2 regions of the Clostridium kluyveri DSM 555 genome follow, and region 1 is predicted to be linked to the other one. Evidence: riboswitches for the same ligand, from Rfam matches in the RefSeq annotation. Region 1 holds a riboswitch; the other holds the start of a gene.

Region 1 (7,845 bases):
CGATGTAGCAGAACTGTAAAAATATGCGGATTTAGCAGTATTTGAATCAAAACAAAAGGGCAAAAACACTACTACTTTTTTTAAAAAAGAATTATTTTATTTTTATCGAAGAAAACTTATTATTGAGCAGGAACTCAAAACAGCAATTGAAAATAATGAACTTTATATACTATATCAACCTCAAATAGATGCTGTAGAAAATAAAGTAATAGGCTTTGAATCTCTACTAAGATGGAAAAATAGAAAACTTGGCTTTATTTCACCACAAGAATTCATACCAATATGTGAAAGCACAGGAATTATTATAGACATAGGTGAATGGGTTCTAAATTCCGTATGTAAAATGATCTATGAATTACAACTAAAGGGTTTTAAGATAGAAACCATATCAGTAAATGTTTCTCCTATTCAATTGAGAAATAGTGATTTTATTACCAGGCTTATTAATATATGTGAAAAAAATCAAATTTCCCCTTCTCTACTGGAAATTGAAATAACAGAGGGTACATTGATAGATTTATACGCATGCAAAATAAAAACCTTAGATGAACTGCTAAAAAAAGGGGTCAGAGTTGCAATAGATGATTTTGGTACAGGATATTCATCTTTAAACTATTTAACCATATTGCCAGTAAATACATTAAAAATTGACAAATCTTTTATTGATAATATCGAAAGTAAAAAGAATAAAGCTGTAATAAAATCTATAATTAATCTATGTAAATCGTTAAATTATAACATTATTGCAGAAGGTGTCGAAACTAAAAGACAGCTAGACTGCCTTCTCCATATTGGTTGCAACATAATTCAGGGATATTATTTTAGTAAACCTCTGCCTGTAAATAAAATTGAAAATATCTTAAAAGAAAAAAATAAATTTGGAGGATTTCAATTTGAATAATTTAAACAAAAAAATATCAAAAGACTCTAAATATATTACATTAATATTAGATATGCAGTGGAAAATAATATGTGGCAATAAAAAGGCTTTATCAGTTTTAAAGTATACAAAGGAAGAACTCCTGTCAATGACTGTATTTAATCTAATCTCATCAGATGAAAAAAGAGCTGTAATCAACCAGTTAAAAAATTTTAACAGTGAGGAGTTTCATTTTAATACCTTCTATTGCACAAAAGATAGTTTAAAATTTCCTGTAGAGGTATCTTTTATTCCCATGGAATTAAATTCAAATAAAATAATTTTAAATCTCATAAGAGATATTACATTAGAATTACAAAGAGAAGAAGAAATAGAAACTCTTGCTTCTATTGTGGAATATTCAGAGGATGCCATTTTAAGTAAAGATTTAAATGATATTATTACAAGTTGGAACAAAGGCGCTGAAAAGCTCTATGGTTATAAGAAAGATGAAATTATAGGGACGCATATATCTAAACTTATACCTGATGAAACCATTGGAGATGTGGAGATAATTCTAGATAAAACAAAAAAAGGTATAGAAATATACCACCATGAAACTACTCGATTAACCAAAAGCGGAAAAAAGATATTGGTATCAATATGCATTTCCCCAATTTACAATAGAGAAAAAAAAATTATAGGGGCATCAGCAATTGCCAGAGATATATCAGATAAAAAATCAAAGGAAAAGCAATTAAAAGAAAAATATGAAGAACTTTCAGCTATATATGAAGAACTTGCTTCTACAGAAGAAGAATTAAGAAGTAATTATATAGAACTGGAAAAAGCAAAAATAGAAGCTGAAAATGCAAATATAGCAAAAGCTAACTTTCTTGCAAATATGAGTCATGAAATTAGAACTCCACTAAATGGCATTATAGGAACCATTGACTTAATTTCATTAATGGAGATAAGAGAATGTACAAGACCATATCTGGAAATATTAAGAAACTCCTCAACTCACCTATTGGATATAACTAATAACATTTTAGATATATCCAAAATAGAATCAGGTAAAATTGAATTACATATGAAAGTATTTGATTTGAAAAATATGCTGGATACTTTCATAAGGGAAATTTCATATGCATGCTCAAACAAAAATATAAAATTCACATATTTCATAGATCCTTTGATTCCCTCTGAATTAATAGGAGATGAATTAAAATTAAAACAGATCCTTATAAATCTGTTTAATAATTCACTTAAATTTACAAAGAAAGGGCATATATTATTTAAAGTCAAAAAAATATCTCAAGTAAATGAAAAGGTAATTTTGGAGTTCTCCATAGAAGACACAGGTACAGGTATTAAAGAAAAATTCAAAAAACAGATCTTTAAAAGATTTGTTTATCAACAAGTACCTCAAAATGAATATTATTCTACTACAGGTCTTGGACTTTTAATATCTAAAGAACTAGTAAAAATCATGAATGGAGACATATGGTTTGAAAGTGCTGAAAATATAGGAAGTACTTTTAGTTTTACAGCAGAATTTTTACTGTATTTCAATAAAGCTGTAGATAGCAAATTAATGCCCGAGGATACTGTTCCCCACACTTTAAACAAAAATATTTTGATAGTAGAAGATAATGAAATAAATATGCAAATAGCCTGCGGTATGTTAAAAAAACTAGGTTATAATTTTTTAAGTGCCTATAATGGAAACCAGGCATTAAAAATTCTGGAAACCATGTCTGTAGATTTAATACTTATGGATATACAAATGCCAGAATTAAATGGCCTTGAAACCACAAAGATAATTAGGAAAAATGAACTTCACGAAAAATGTCACATGCCTATAATTGCAATGACTGCATACGCCATGCCCGGTGATAGAGAACTTTGTATTGAAGGAGGAATGGATGATTATATTTCAAAACCTTTCGATATATATATATTAAAAAATATTCTACAGCGATTTTTATGATTAAAGAATTTAAAAATCTTCCCTATTTATATTGACACAATAATATAAATATGATATTTTAGTGTTGCACAAAATTGATTTGAAGGAATCGTATAACCGGCGGCAGTGGAATTAACCACAAGGAGTACGATTTTTAAAAGCCGACCGCCTGGGCAATCAAAAAGTCCAGGTGGTCTTTTTGATTAATATCAAGAATTAAGATAATTTGCAATTGAATTCATTACAAATTACAAAATATTATTGAAAAGAGGGGCTTTTATGAAAAAAAAATGGAAGAATTTTAACACAGGAAATTGGACAGAAAATATTGACGTAAGAAATTTCATACAAAAAAATTACACTCCTTACACTGGAGATGAAAGTTTTTTAACCTCCCCTACAGAAAAAACCAAAAAAGTATGGAAAAAATCTGAAGAACTTATTTTAGAAGAAATTAAAAAAGGTGGAGTGTTGGATGTAGATACAAATACTGTATCTGGAATAGATAATTTTAAGCCTGGTTATATAGACAAGGAGAATGAAGTTATTGTGGGACTGCAGACAGATGCACCACTTAAAAGAATAGTAAATCCTTTTGGTGGAATAAAGATGGCTAAAGATGCCCTTACAGATTATGGATACAGAATTGATGAGAATATGAACAATATATTTACAAAATACAGAAAAACCCACAACGAAGGTGTATTTGATTCATACACAGAGGAAATAAGAGCTGCAAGACATGTAGGTCTTATAACAGGACTTCCAGATGCCTATGGAAGAGGAAGAATAATAGGAGATTTTAGAAGAGTTGCACTCTATGGAATAGATTATTTAATTGAAGAAAAGAAGAAAGATTTAAAGACCCTTAAAAGTCCTGATATGCTGGAAGACATACTAAGACAGAGAGAAGAAGTATCAGAGCAGATAAAAGCTCTTTATAAGATTAAAAATATGGCTGCAAGTTATGGAATAGACATATCAAATCCAGCCGGAAATGCAAAGGAAGCCGTACAATTTACCTATCTTGGCTACCTGGCAGGCATAAAAGAAAATAACGGAGCTGCAATGTCTCTTGGAAGGGTTTCTACATTTTTGGATATATATATTGAAAGGGATTTAAAAGAAGGGGCTTTAACTGAACAAGAAGCCCAGGAACTTATAGATCAATTTGTAATAAAATTAAGACTTGAAAGACATTTGAGAACTCCAGACTATAATGAACTATTTGCTGGAGACCCTAACTGGGTAACTGAATGCATAGGTGGTATGTCCATAGATGGAAGAACACTGGTTACTAAAAACTCCTATAGATTTTTAAATACCCTTACAAACTTAGGACCTGCCCCTGAACCAAATATAACAATACTATGGTCACAAAACTTGCCTGAGCCTTTTAAAAAATACTGCAGCAGAATGTCTATTGAAACAGATGCTCTGCAGTATGAAAATGATGACCTTATGAGACCTGTATATGGAGATGACTATGGCATAGCCTGCTGTGTATCTGCCATGGCTCTGGGAAAAGAAATGCAATTTTTCGGTGCCAGATGCAATATTGCAAAATCCCTCTTATATGCCATAAACCAGGGCTCAGATGAAAAAACCTTTGAAAAAATAGTACCCCATATAGAAAAAATGGAAGATGAGATTCTAAATTATGAAAAAGTAAAGAAAAATTATTTTAAGGTACTTGAATATGTGGCAAAATTATATGTAAATGCCCTCAACACCATTCACTATATGCACGATAAATATGCCTATGAGGCAGGACTTATGGCCCTTCATGATACCAAGGTCCACAGATTTCTTGCCTGCGGTATAGCTGGTCTTTCAGTGGCAGCGGACTCATTGAGTGCCATAAAATATGGAAAAGTTACCCCAATTAGAAACCAGAAAGGCACAGCAGTGGCTTTTAAAACAGAAGGTGATTTTCCAAAGTACGGTAATGATGATGACAGAGTAGATGATATAGCTGTGGAAATTGTAAATAAATTCATAAGTGAACTCAGAAAAACTGAAACCTATAGAAATGCAGAGCATACCCTCTCTGTACTTACCATAACTTCAAATGTAATGTACGGTAAAAAGACAGGAGCCACACCAGATGGAAGAAAATCAGGAGAACCTTTTGCCCCAGGTGCCAACCCAATGCATGGAAGAGATAAGGAAGGCGCTCTGGCATCTTTAAATTCAGTGGCTAAAATACCTTATCGCTCTGTGTGCCAGGATGGTGTTTCAAATACATTTTCCATTGTACCAGATGCCCTGGGAAAAGATTTAAACACAAGAACAAATAATCTGGCCTCCATTTTGGACGGATATTTCTCAAAGGGAGCACACCATTTAAATGTAAATGTAATGCACCGTGAAACCCTGTTAGATGCTGTGGAAAATCCCGAAAAATATCCAACTTTGACTATACGTGTTTCAGGATATGCAGTTCATTTTATAAAACTTACAAGACAGCAGCAGGAAGAAGTAATCAAAAGAACTTTCCACCAAAGAGTTTAAAGGTGACTTTATGGGGAAAATTCATTCCATAGAAACTATGGGGCTTGTGGACGGTCCTGGAATAAGAGTAGTGGTATTTTTTCAAGGGTGCAGATTAAGATGTGCCTTCTGCCATAATCCAGATACCTGGATTATGGATGAGGGTATGGAGATAGAAGCTAATGAACTGATAAAAAAAGTATTAAAATTCAAGGTGTATTTTGAAAAATCAGGAGGAGGAGTTACCTGCTCTGGAGGGGACCCACTTATGCAGCCTGAATTCCTGCTTGAATTTTTCAAGCTGTGCAAAGAAAACAATATAAACACAGCCTTGGATACTTCAGGTTTTGGAAAGGGAAACTATGAAGAAATTTTGAAATATACAGATCTTGTAATTCTGGATATAAAACATGTAGATAAAGAAGGTTATAAAAATTTGACTGGAAGTTCCATGGATGAATTTTATCACTTTTTAGAGGCTGTGAACCGTTCAAATTGCCGATTATGGTTAAGACATGTAATGGTGCCTGGAATTACAGATAATTATGAAGCTATGGACAAATTATTGAATATAATCCGCAGTCATATACCCTTAGATAAAATAGACAATTTTGAAATTCTTCCATACCATACACTGGGGATAAATAAATATGATAAGTTAAAAATACCTTATAAATTAAATGATGTCAGTACCATGGATATAAAACAGGCAAAAATATTTGAAAATTATATTATTAAAGAGTTAAGGATTAAAAATTAAAAGTGAAGAGTAAATGAAAGTTTTTTCTCCACTTTGTTTCGAAAAACTTTAAAAACAAATCCCATTAAATCATAACTTTAATGGGATTTGTTGGATTTTATGAAGTTTCACTGAAAAAAATCATCCTTAACTCTTCACTATTAACCCTTAACTATTAATTTTTAAAGTCTTCTATTCTTATAACATTATCTATTGTAATTACTGGTTTCAAATTCATAAGCTCCTCAATTGCACTACTTACATCTGCTTCACTGGTCTTGTGGGTAAATAACACTATTGTCACTTGACCTTTGGAGTTTTCTTCACCTTTTTGTATTACAGAACGGAGACTTACATTGTATTTTCCTAAAATTGTTGTTATCTCTCCAAGCACTCCCGGCTGATCTATTACAGTAATTCTGATATAAAATTTACTATGGCTTTCACTGATATTTTGTATTTCCCTGTGCCATAAGTCATTTTGTGCTATATGACTGTAATTTGCCACATCTACATTACTCCTCAATATGGCAACAATATCACCTACCACAGCACTACCCGTTGGAAGACTTCCAGCTCCCCTTCCGTAAAACATCAGATCTCCTACTGCATTTCCCTTTATAAATATGGCGTTAAAGGAATCATATACATTTGCAAGAGGATGCTCTTTCGGGATCATTGTAGGCTGTACCTTAAGCTCAAGTTTTCCATTACTCTCCTTTGCAATAGCAAGCAGCTTGATTACCATATCAAATTTTTTGGCATATTTCATGTCTATGGATTCAATTTTTGTAATGCCTTCTCTATATACATTATTTACATCCACCTTTGTTCCAAAAGCTAAAGATGAAAGTATGGCAAGCTTATACTGGGCATCAAATCCCTCAATATCGGAGGTAGGGTCAGCTTCTGCATATCCCATATCCTGGGCCTGCTTTAGAGCCACGTCAAAATTCAGCCTTTCCAGCTGCATTTTGCTTAAGATATAATTTGTAGTACCATTTACTATTCCATAAAATTCTTCTATTTTATTGGCAGTCAAACTCTCTTCTATTCCCTTTATTATAGGAATACCTCCTGCCACACTGGCCTCATAATTAAATACCACACCTTTGTCATGAGCTTTTTCAAAAAGCTCATCTCCCTCAGTTGCAATAAGCATTTTATTTGCAGTTACTATATGTTTATTTCTGTCCATACATTTTAGCATATATTCTTTGGCAGGTTCTATTCCACCCATAACTTCAATTACAATTTTAATTGAATCATCTTCTAATATATCATTAAAATCTGTAGTTATAATCTCCTCTGGAACTTCCACATCTCTTTTTTTATCTTTATTTCTCACAAGGATTTTTGCCACTTCCACGTCATAGCCGGATCTTTTCATTATCTCTTTTTTATTGGAATCTAATATCATCCAAACTCCGGTTCCCACATTTCCAAGCCCCATTAACGCTATTTTCACCTTTTTCATAATTGCATTCTCCTTCCTGTATTTAATATCTATATTTACAAAACATTTTATACTCCTTTTAAAAATCACTTGATTGAAGTATTTCCATTTGCTTCATTAATTAGCAGTATACCAAATAAGTCAGGATTATTATAGCATATTTCCAACTTATTAGCCATATAAAAACATATAAATGACAAGTTAAGATTAACCTTGTCACTTATATGCCTTTTTTGCTCTATTTACAATAGTTTTTCTTTTCTCGCTTATTATAACATTTAATCTGCCAAAGTTATATCCGTGCTGATATTATTTTTAGTAGTACT
Region 2 (7,845 bases), 1.2 Mb from region 1:
TCCCGAAAATAGATTGTCAAAATCCGGCTGCGTTGGGGTGTTCCAGTACAGCGCTGTCATCACAATCGGAAAAATGAATGCCGCCAGTGTCGCCAGCAGAAACATGGGACGCCGTTTGAACTTTTGAAATTCACAGAGGATCAGGTTATGCAATGCCCTCACCCCCGGTCACGCGCTTGAAGTAGTCCTCCAGCGTATCCTCGCAAGTATGGGCTTCCGCGACCTCCAATCCACTCTCAATAAAAGCGCGGGTGAGCGCCGTCACCGGCAAATTCGTATCGTACAGGCGCAGACTGCGGTCATTTTCCACCGTAAAGTTATTCGTCCCAAAGCTTCGCTCCATGATTCTGGACGCCTGTGCCGTGTCGGAGACGATGAAATGAACATACTTACTGTTTTTTTCTTCTAATTCAGAAAGACTTTCTTCCTCCAGCAGAGCCCCATGGTCGATGATGCCGATATCGTCCGCCAGCAGGGATATTTCCGAAAGAATGTGGCTGGAAATCAAAATGGTTTTTCCTCTCGCGTCGCACAGCTCCCGGATGAACGAACGGACTTCCGCAATGCCGATGGGGTCAAGCCCGTTGATCGGCTCGTCCAGAATCAGCAGTTCCGGGTCGTGCATGATGGCAAGCGCGATGGCCAGACGCTGCTTCATACCGAGTGAGTATTGTGAAAACAGTTTTTTATCGCCGTACGGCAGCCCGACAACTTCCAATGCGCTGGAAACAGCGTTGCGCTTGGAAACACCCCGGAGTCGGGCAAAGATATTCAGGTTTTCCGTGCCGGTCAGATTTGGGTAAAAGCCCGGCGACTCAATGAGGTTGCCGACACGTGGCAGGATTTTTTTCTCATTTCCACGAATGCTTTTACCGAAAATTTTCACCTCTCCCGAGGTCGGCTGCGTCAGGCCTAGCAGCATTTTCATCGTCGTGGTTTTTCCGGCACCGTTTCGTCCGAGCAACCCATAAATACGACCCTTTTTTACATGAATACTCAGGTTGGCAACGCTTTTCTGCGCGCCATTCTGCGCGCCATATTGTTTGGTAAGATTTTTTGTTTCAATGATTATATCACTCAATCTCAGAACCTCCTTTTCTTACTGAAACCAGTGTAACACGCCAAGCTTGCATTAACCTTGCATTAACCTTGCATTAACCTTGCAATTTTGGCAGAAAAAAAATCCCTGCCCACAGACAGGGATTCACTCAATTTTTTACTGAGAAGCCAACGATAAACGCTGTATATCGGTTTGGTTCACTTTGGGCGGTAATCTTACCGTCCATTTTTTCGACCATCTGCCGGACAATGGACAGTCCCAATCCGCTTCCCTTATCAGAGCGGCCTTTATCACATTTGTATAACCGCTCAAAGATGTGCGGCAGATCCGCTTTCTCGATGCCGATCCCGTTGTCTGTGATACGGATTTCAATTTTATTTCCTTCTTGTGTCATTTCGATTTTTATCTGTGTGGCCCGGCTATGGTTAATGACGTTTTGCACCAGATTGTTGATAATACGGGCATATCCGTCCAAATCCACCTTTGCAAACAGCGGCCTTTCCGGAATATTAATTTCGTAGTCTAGATGATTTTCTTCAAATATGGGAATCCAGTCTTTCAGAACATTTCGGGTTAGCTCCGCAAGCTCCACCCGCTCTATGGATAAGGCGAATTCGCTGGAATTGAGCTTGAACCAGTCGAAAAGGACATCGATATAATCCTTCAGGTCGTGGGCTTTGTGTCTGGCGATTTCCAGATAATCCTCGCGCTCTTTTCCTGTGACAACGCCTCTATGCGACGCATCCAGATAGCCGATCAATGTAGTGAGCGGTGTCCGCACGTCATGGGAGAGGCTAGTCATGAGTTGACGATTGGTTTCGTCCGCTGTCCTGAGTCCGGAGAGCTGTTCCTCGTAACGGGTAACAATTTCATTCATTTTGTAGGAAAGGTCTGCGGTCAACTCATTGTCCACGGCAAGAATTCTGCGATTTCCGTTTCCGGCTTCAATGTCATTCAGAGCATCTGTCATGTCCTGAAGCTGCCGCTTGACACCAAGGAGTTTTCCCATACAAATCATACCGAACAGAAGAGCAAGGAAGAAGAGTATGCCTAATGTCACATCGAGAATCACGGCTTACACCTCCTTGTTGAAGCGGTAGCCGATTCCTTTTACCGTCTGGATGTAATAGGGAGCGCCGGAATCAGGTTCGATTTTTTTGCGGAGCCTGCTGATAATCGCCATAATATTGCTGTCATCATAAACGTATGCTTCACCCCAAACTTCCTCGTAAATCTGCTGTTTTGTCAAAATCTTCCCCTGATTTTTCGCGCAGAACAGCAGCAGGTCAAATTCTTTCGGCGGCAATTCAAACGTCCCGTTCTGAGTGGTTACGCTCCGGCTGTCCAAGTCTATGGTCAGCCCCTGATAAGTCAGCGGCTGTGAATGATCTCCAGTCGTATTGAACCGCGTATAACGGCGGATTAAGGAAACCACACGGGCAATCAGTTCATCCATATCAAAGGGTTTTGTCAGATAATCATCCGCACCCGAGCGCAGTCCGCGAACCTTTGATGTGCTGTCATTTTTGGAGGTCAGCATTAGTATGGGAACACTGCTTGTCTGCCGTATTTTCTCCATAGTCTGAAAGCCGTCCATTCCCGGCATCATCACATCCAAAAGAATAAGCTGGTAATCATTCTTCTGGAGCATGGCGAGCCCATCCGCACCGGAATAGCAATGGTCTGCGTCTATACTTTCAACCGCCACGCTCTGCCTGATCAAAGCACACAGCTCTTTATCATCATCAATCACTAAGATTTTATAGCTCATTTTCAATCCTCCTTCGATTCATTTACTTTTTTTCTTCTTTCTTCCTCGCATCAGCTGGTTTCTCCGCATCCTTTGGAATTGCCCATGCGCGACCGAAACGAACCGCTCCGGCTATTCTGTTTTCCTCGCAGAGTTTCTGTATTCTTCTCTTTGAGATACCCCATTGATCAGCGGCCTGCTGTACGGATATATAATCAAGCATTTGTATTCCTCCAACTTGTGTCTTTCTCTCAGTATATACGCAATCGCGAATGAAAGCAACAACCGCCTTGCAAAGCCAGTCCTCTCACTTTAATTAAGAGAGGGAGCTGGCTGTGCGCTAATACGATAAATTTTTTGCTTGGAAAGAATTTTTGAAAGCCTACGAGCTCACGCTCTATCATGCAGCGAGTCCAATGAATTTCTATTTGTGCCTTGAAGTTGACAATACTAATGAGCAGTGGTAATATAAATGTGTTGTATGACTGACGGAAGTGGATTCAACCACAGGGAGTACAGCGTTTTGGAAAGCCGACCGTCTGGGCATGATGCTTGGATTGGTGGGTCTTTTTTATTTTCTGAATGCACTTAATACCATTCAGAGAACATTTGAATCAGAGCAGAGTAGAACGTTGTGCGTAAATCATTGATTTGCAGTGCCTTCTGAACGGGGAGTTGTCAGAGGGACGAAAAGCCTTTTAGGGCTTACGGTACAAGGTTCGCATCCCGCTGCTGCATAAGGAGAAGCGGTGTAATGATTGTGCCTCTTGTTGTGTAGCTGTGCTGCATGACAGGAGGTGTATTTGATGGTTATAACTTAGAAATTCAATTTAACAATAAACTTTCTATGTCACGTTCTATTTAAGAAGGGAGAAGTTAAATTGAAGAATACAACTTTATATGTGCGCCGCATCACAATCTCTGCGGTATTTCTCAGTATTTCACTTGTTTTAAAAACAACATTTTCTTTCTACATACCCGTGTTTGGTCAAAATGGAATGAGTGTTGGCATCTCCGGCATTTTCTCCATTATGCCATCCCTGTTATTCGGGCCAGTATATGGCGCGGTTGTGTCCGGGCTTTCTGACTTTTTGGGTTACCTTTTAAAGCCTGTTGGAACCTATATACCTCTTATGACGCTGGTCGTAGCTGCCGGTGGATTTATCCGGGGCGCATTATGGTCTGTCCTGTGCAACAAAGACAACAAGAAAATGAGAATGATAGTTGCAATTTTTTCCGTACTCATGTTATTAGCAGGGATTTGTAATATTGCGTTTCTGGCTGCCGATGGCGTTAATCGTGAATTCTACAATCATGTACAAAAAGAAAACGTCAATACGGACAACATGCACCTTATCAGTAAAATGCTGATTGAAAGAACCATTGGTACAAAAGATCCATCGGGAAATCTGGCAACATATATTTCTTGGGTCACAACCGCAATGATTGGATGCGCAACTCTCGGCATCCTGTTGTTAGCCGCTGATCTCTTCCTGTCGAAAAAGATTTTTCATGACACAAGCAGGGAGCAGATCCCCCAACTTCTTATCGCTATGATTGGTTCCGGTTTGATTGTCACCACTCTTAACACAGTCGTATTGCGTGAAACAATTTTTACCGCATGGAAGGTACTGCCGTTTGCAGTCATATGGATTCCCAGAGTAATTGAAGAAATCCTTGGCAATACAGTCAAGGCATATTTTGTGGTCATTCTGATGGGCATTTGCAGAAAACAGAATACCCTGCAAGAGATAATGAATGGGTCATCCGTTAAGTTCAAATAGAAATCAAAGACTCGTAAGATTGGAGCGGAGCATTTTGGAACACTATACGGTTTTAAATGAAAACGTACACCAGTTTCCGGTGGTGATTGATTTACCCCACAGCGGCACCTTTGTCCCCGAAGACATTCGCAGCAGCTTCCTTAAAGGCGTCTGTCTGTCAAACACAGATTGGTTCTTGCCGGAGCTATACGACTTTCTTCCTGCAATGGGCTGCACCACGATCATCAACCACCTAAGCCGTTATGTGGTAGATATGAACCGGCCGGTCAATAGTGCAAAACATGGGGATTACCGCAAAACCGTAGTCTATCAGGAAAATACTCAAGGCAGCCGTTTGTATTCTTCACCGCTGAATGAGAATGAAATTAACCGTCGGGTAGGCCTGTATTATGACCCTTATCATCAGGCGCTTGAAAAACTTTTGCGTGAAAAATTAAAGGTGTATCCGTCGGTTCTCCTTTTGGACTTGCACAGTTTCTTCCTTGACTTTGGCGATGGCGGCAGCCAAGATATTTATTTATCCAACCGACGCGGCGTTACATCCTCTGAGCAGACGTTGTATGGACTGCACGAAAATCTTACAGCACAAGGCTACAGTGTTATAGATAATGCAAACTTGGGAGGACATATTATTAATCATTACCGTGAGCTTTTTGGCGAGCGGATTGAGGGTGTGATGATGGAACTGCGGTATACAAAATATATCGCAGACCGCTACTTTGGAGAAGAAGAGCTAACGGATAGAAACGAAATGCTTTTTCAATCTGCAAAGCAAAAGCTAAAGGAAGCGTTTATGCGACTGCCTTATTTTCAGGGGGTAAATACAAAACAGGCGAAATAGCAACGCGTATTTTACGGTATATGACTACAATGGAAATAATTTCTACGTATCCCGATATAATTAATAAAATCACAAAAGGAGGAATAATCCGATGGAACAAAAAGATTACTGGAACAGTGTATCGGAGACAAAACAGTTTACAACGCCATTTCAGGCAAATGAATTCGCCAATTATCTCGATCTCAATGCCGTCATTCTTGATGTTGGGTGCGGCTATGGCCGTACATTAAACGAATTGCATCATCTTGGGTACAGGCATCTGATTGGCATGGATTTTTCGCAGGGAATGATCGAACGGGGAAAACAGCAGGCTCCTTATCTTGACCTCCGTTTGAAAAAAGATGCAGGGATTGATTTGCCGGATCATAGTATAGACGCAGTGATACTCTTTGCCGTCCTGACTTGTATCAAAAGCAATGAAGAACAGCAGGCTCTGATTTCCGAAATAAATCGTGTATTAAAACCTGACGGAATTCTCTACATCAATGATTTCCTTATCAATTCAGATGAACGAAATCAAGCCCGCTATCAAAGCTTTGAAGAAAAGTATGGCATCTATGGTGTCTTTGAATTGCCGGAAGGCGCCGTTCTTCGCCATCACTCAGAGAAATGGTTGAAGGAGCTTATGGCTGATTTTAGCACATTGAAATATGAACGCCTGACATTTACGACTATGAACGGGCATAAATCGAATGGATTTTATTTCATAGGAAGGAAACTTTCCTAAGTCTATCGTTTATTCTTAAGTTACCTTCAAAAAACAACCAGTATATCTTGCTTTTCATCAATGACCTAGGTTATTATTGTTTTTTGTTCTCCCTAACAGTCATCACTGGTTCGTTCTCAATCCTAAGCCCATACTGTAAAATTGGGTGAGGAGGTGAACTTACAGTGGAGGAATTGCTGAACTCATTTGGTCAGACCATAAAGGAAGCCCGGATTGCCGCAGGCATGACACAGGATGCCCTTGCGGAACAGGTCGGAGTCACGCCAAGATACATAATGGCCATTGAAAATGAAAACAAACACCCAAGAATGCCGGTACTACTTAAGATTATCCGCGCCTTGAAAATATCAGCCGATACGATCTTTTACCCAGAAATTCAACATTCAGACAGAGAAAAAGAACAGCTCATGCATATGATTCAGCTGTGCGGCAAAAAGGAAATCAAAATAGCCGCCGCAACCATCAAGGCGCTATTGGATGCCAGATAAGCAGAATCCATCTTCTTTCTTCGGAGGTGGATTTTCTTCATGTTAAAGTAATTATTGTTGTTTCTCTGTGTTTAAAGAAATCCTTAGAGTGACAAGTTCACTGCATAGGCCATGATGACACATACCATATGCCGCCGACAGGACGCACTGCTCCCTTGGCGGTAGGGTATGTGTTTTCTCATTTCACCGTAAACAGCAGACTACTCTTGCCGCCGTTTTCCCGCCAGCGCTGTTCCTTTTGAAGATAGCCGGTCTTTTCGAGGTCGGCGATGGCTCGCTGTACCGTGCGGCGGGAGAGCTTCAAGTCCTTAGCAATAGTACCGATTGCAGGATAACAGGTTCCGTCCCTGTTCGCCCGGTCTTTCAGATACCGGTAAACCGCCACGGCACGGTGTGGGACATTTTCAGCATAGAGTGAGGAAAGATAGTTCAAATCACGAACACCCCCTAATCGGTACGTAGAGGCATGGTGGGAAGCTCCGACTCATGCTCCTGCACTGGAGTATGCAGCATACCTCCGTTGCGGTCATCACCGGGAGGCTCCGGAAATTCAGCAAAGTCATCTTCCTCATAAGCACAGCCTCGCTGGAGGATTTCCTGCTCCAGCTCAAAGCGGTCGGCATAGTGAACCTTTCGGGCGGCACGTTCCTCCCCCTCAAAGGGCTTTTCGAATCGGATGCCCCATTTCAGGAACAACGGCAGCTTGGTACGCATGGGACAGCAGCCGGTCTTGGCCAAAATAAAGTTCCCCTTGGGCAGAGTTTTCAGCTCATCCGGTGTCATCAGCGGGCGCTGGATCATCTGCAGGCTCTGGCTGGGATCGTTCTTTCCTCTGCTGATGGAACCGGACATGACGGTTTTATTCCCCAACGCCCTTGAGAGGATATCTGCGCTTTCCGAGTTGGGTGCAAAGCCTCCAAATAAAATGTCCTGACAGTTATCAATGATAATTGCGGAACCCTCCTTGCCGTAGTTTTTCTCAAGCTGAGCGAAGGATTGAATGATGGGTACCATGCTGATGCGGCGGGAACGGCCTGCGGAGAACATCATCTCCATTGACTGGATCTTAGGGATGGTTCCGATCTCATCGGCAAAGATCATGACCCGGTTGGGAAGCTTGCCACCGTATTCATCGGCCACGGTCAGCATCTCCCGGTAGAGCTGTTGCAGGAACAACGACACCATAAAGTATTTC

Evidence for each region. Region 1 has a riboswitch for ZMP and ZTP ahead of pflB (formate C-acetyltransferase). Riboswitches for the same ligand answer to the same signal wherever they lie in the genome.
Region 2: linked by a shared signal. The riboswitch ahead of CKL_RS18780 (ECF transporter S component) and the one ahead of pflB (formate C-acetyltransferase) in region 1 are both predicted to bind ZMP and ZTP.

The regions. Positions count from the first base shown of each region.
Region 1 is NC_009706.1:1,151,309-1,159,153, reverse strand. Features, by position in the region: gene CKL_RS21210 (sensor domain-containing diguanylate cyclase) at 1-19, shown strand, start outside; gene CKL_RS21205 (putative bifunctional diguanylate cyclase/phosphodiesterase) at 119-901, shown strand; gene CKL_RS05455 (PAS domain S-box protein) at 894-2,852, shown strand; ZMP/ZTP riboswitch at 2,935-3,013, shown strand; gene pflB (formate C-acetyltransferase) at 3,111-5,345, shown strand; gene pflA (pyruvate formate-lyase-activating protein) at 5,356-6,084, shown strand; gene CKL_RS05440 (homoserine dehydrogenase) at 6,239-7,540, opposite strand; gene CKL_RS05435 (hypothetical protein) at 7,798-7,845, opposite strand, start outside.
Region 2 is NC_009706.1:3,900,501-3,908,345, forward strand. Features, by position in the region: gene CKL_RS18755 (ABC transporter permease) at 1-162, opposite strand, end outside; gene CKL_RS18760 (ABC transporter ATP-binding protein) at 146-1,081, opposite strand; gene CKL_RS18765 (sensor histidine kinase) at 1,209-2,132, opposite strand; gene CKL_RS18770 (response regulator transcription factor) at 2,136-2,831, opposite strand; gene CKL_RS18775 (excisionase family DNA-binding protein) at 2,854-3,033, opposite strand; ZMP/ZTP riboswitch at 3,282-3,362, shown strand; THF riboswitch at 3,429-3,544, shown strand; gene CKL_RS18780 (ECF transporter S component) at 3,692-4,594, shown strand; gene CKL_RS18785 (N-formylglutamate amidohydrolase) at 4,629-5,435, shown strand; gene CKL_RS18790 (class I SAM-dependent methyltransferase) at 5,527-6,162, shown strand; gene CKL_RS18795 (helix-turn-helix domain-containing protein) at 6,327-6,650, shown strand; gene CKL_RS18800 (helix-turn-helix domain-containing protein) at 6,829-7,083, opposite strand; gene CKL_RS18805 (VirD4-like conjugal transfer protein, CD1115 family) at 7,098-7,845, opposite strand, start outside.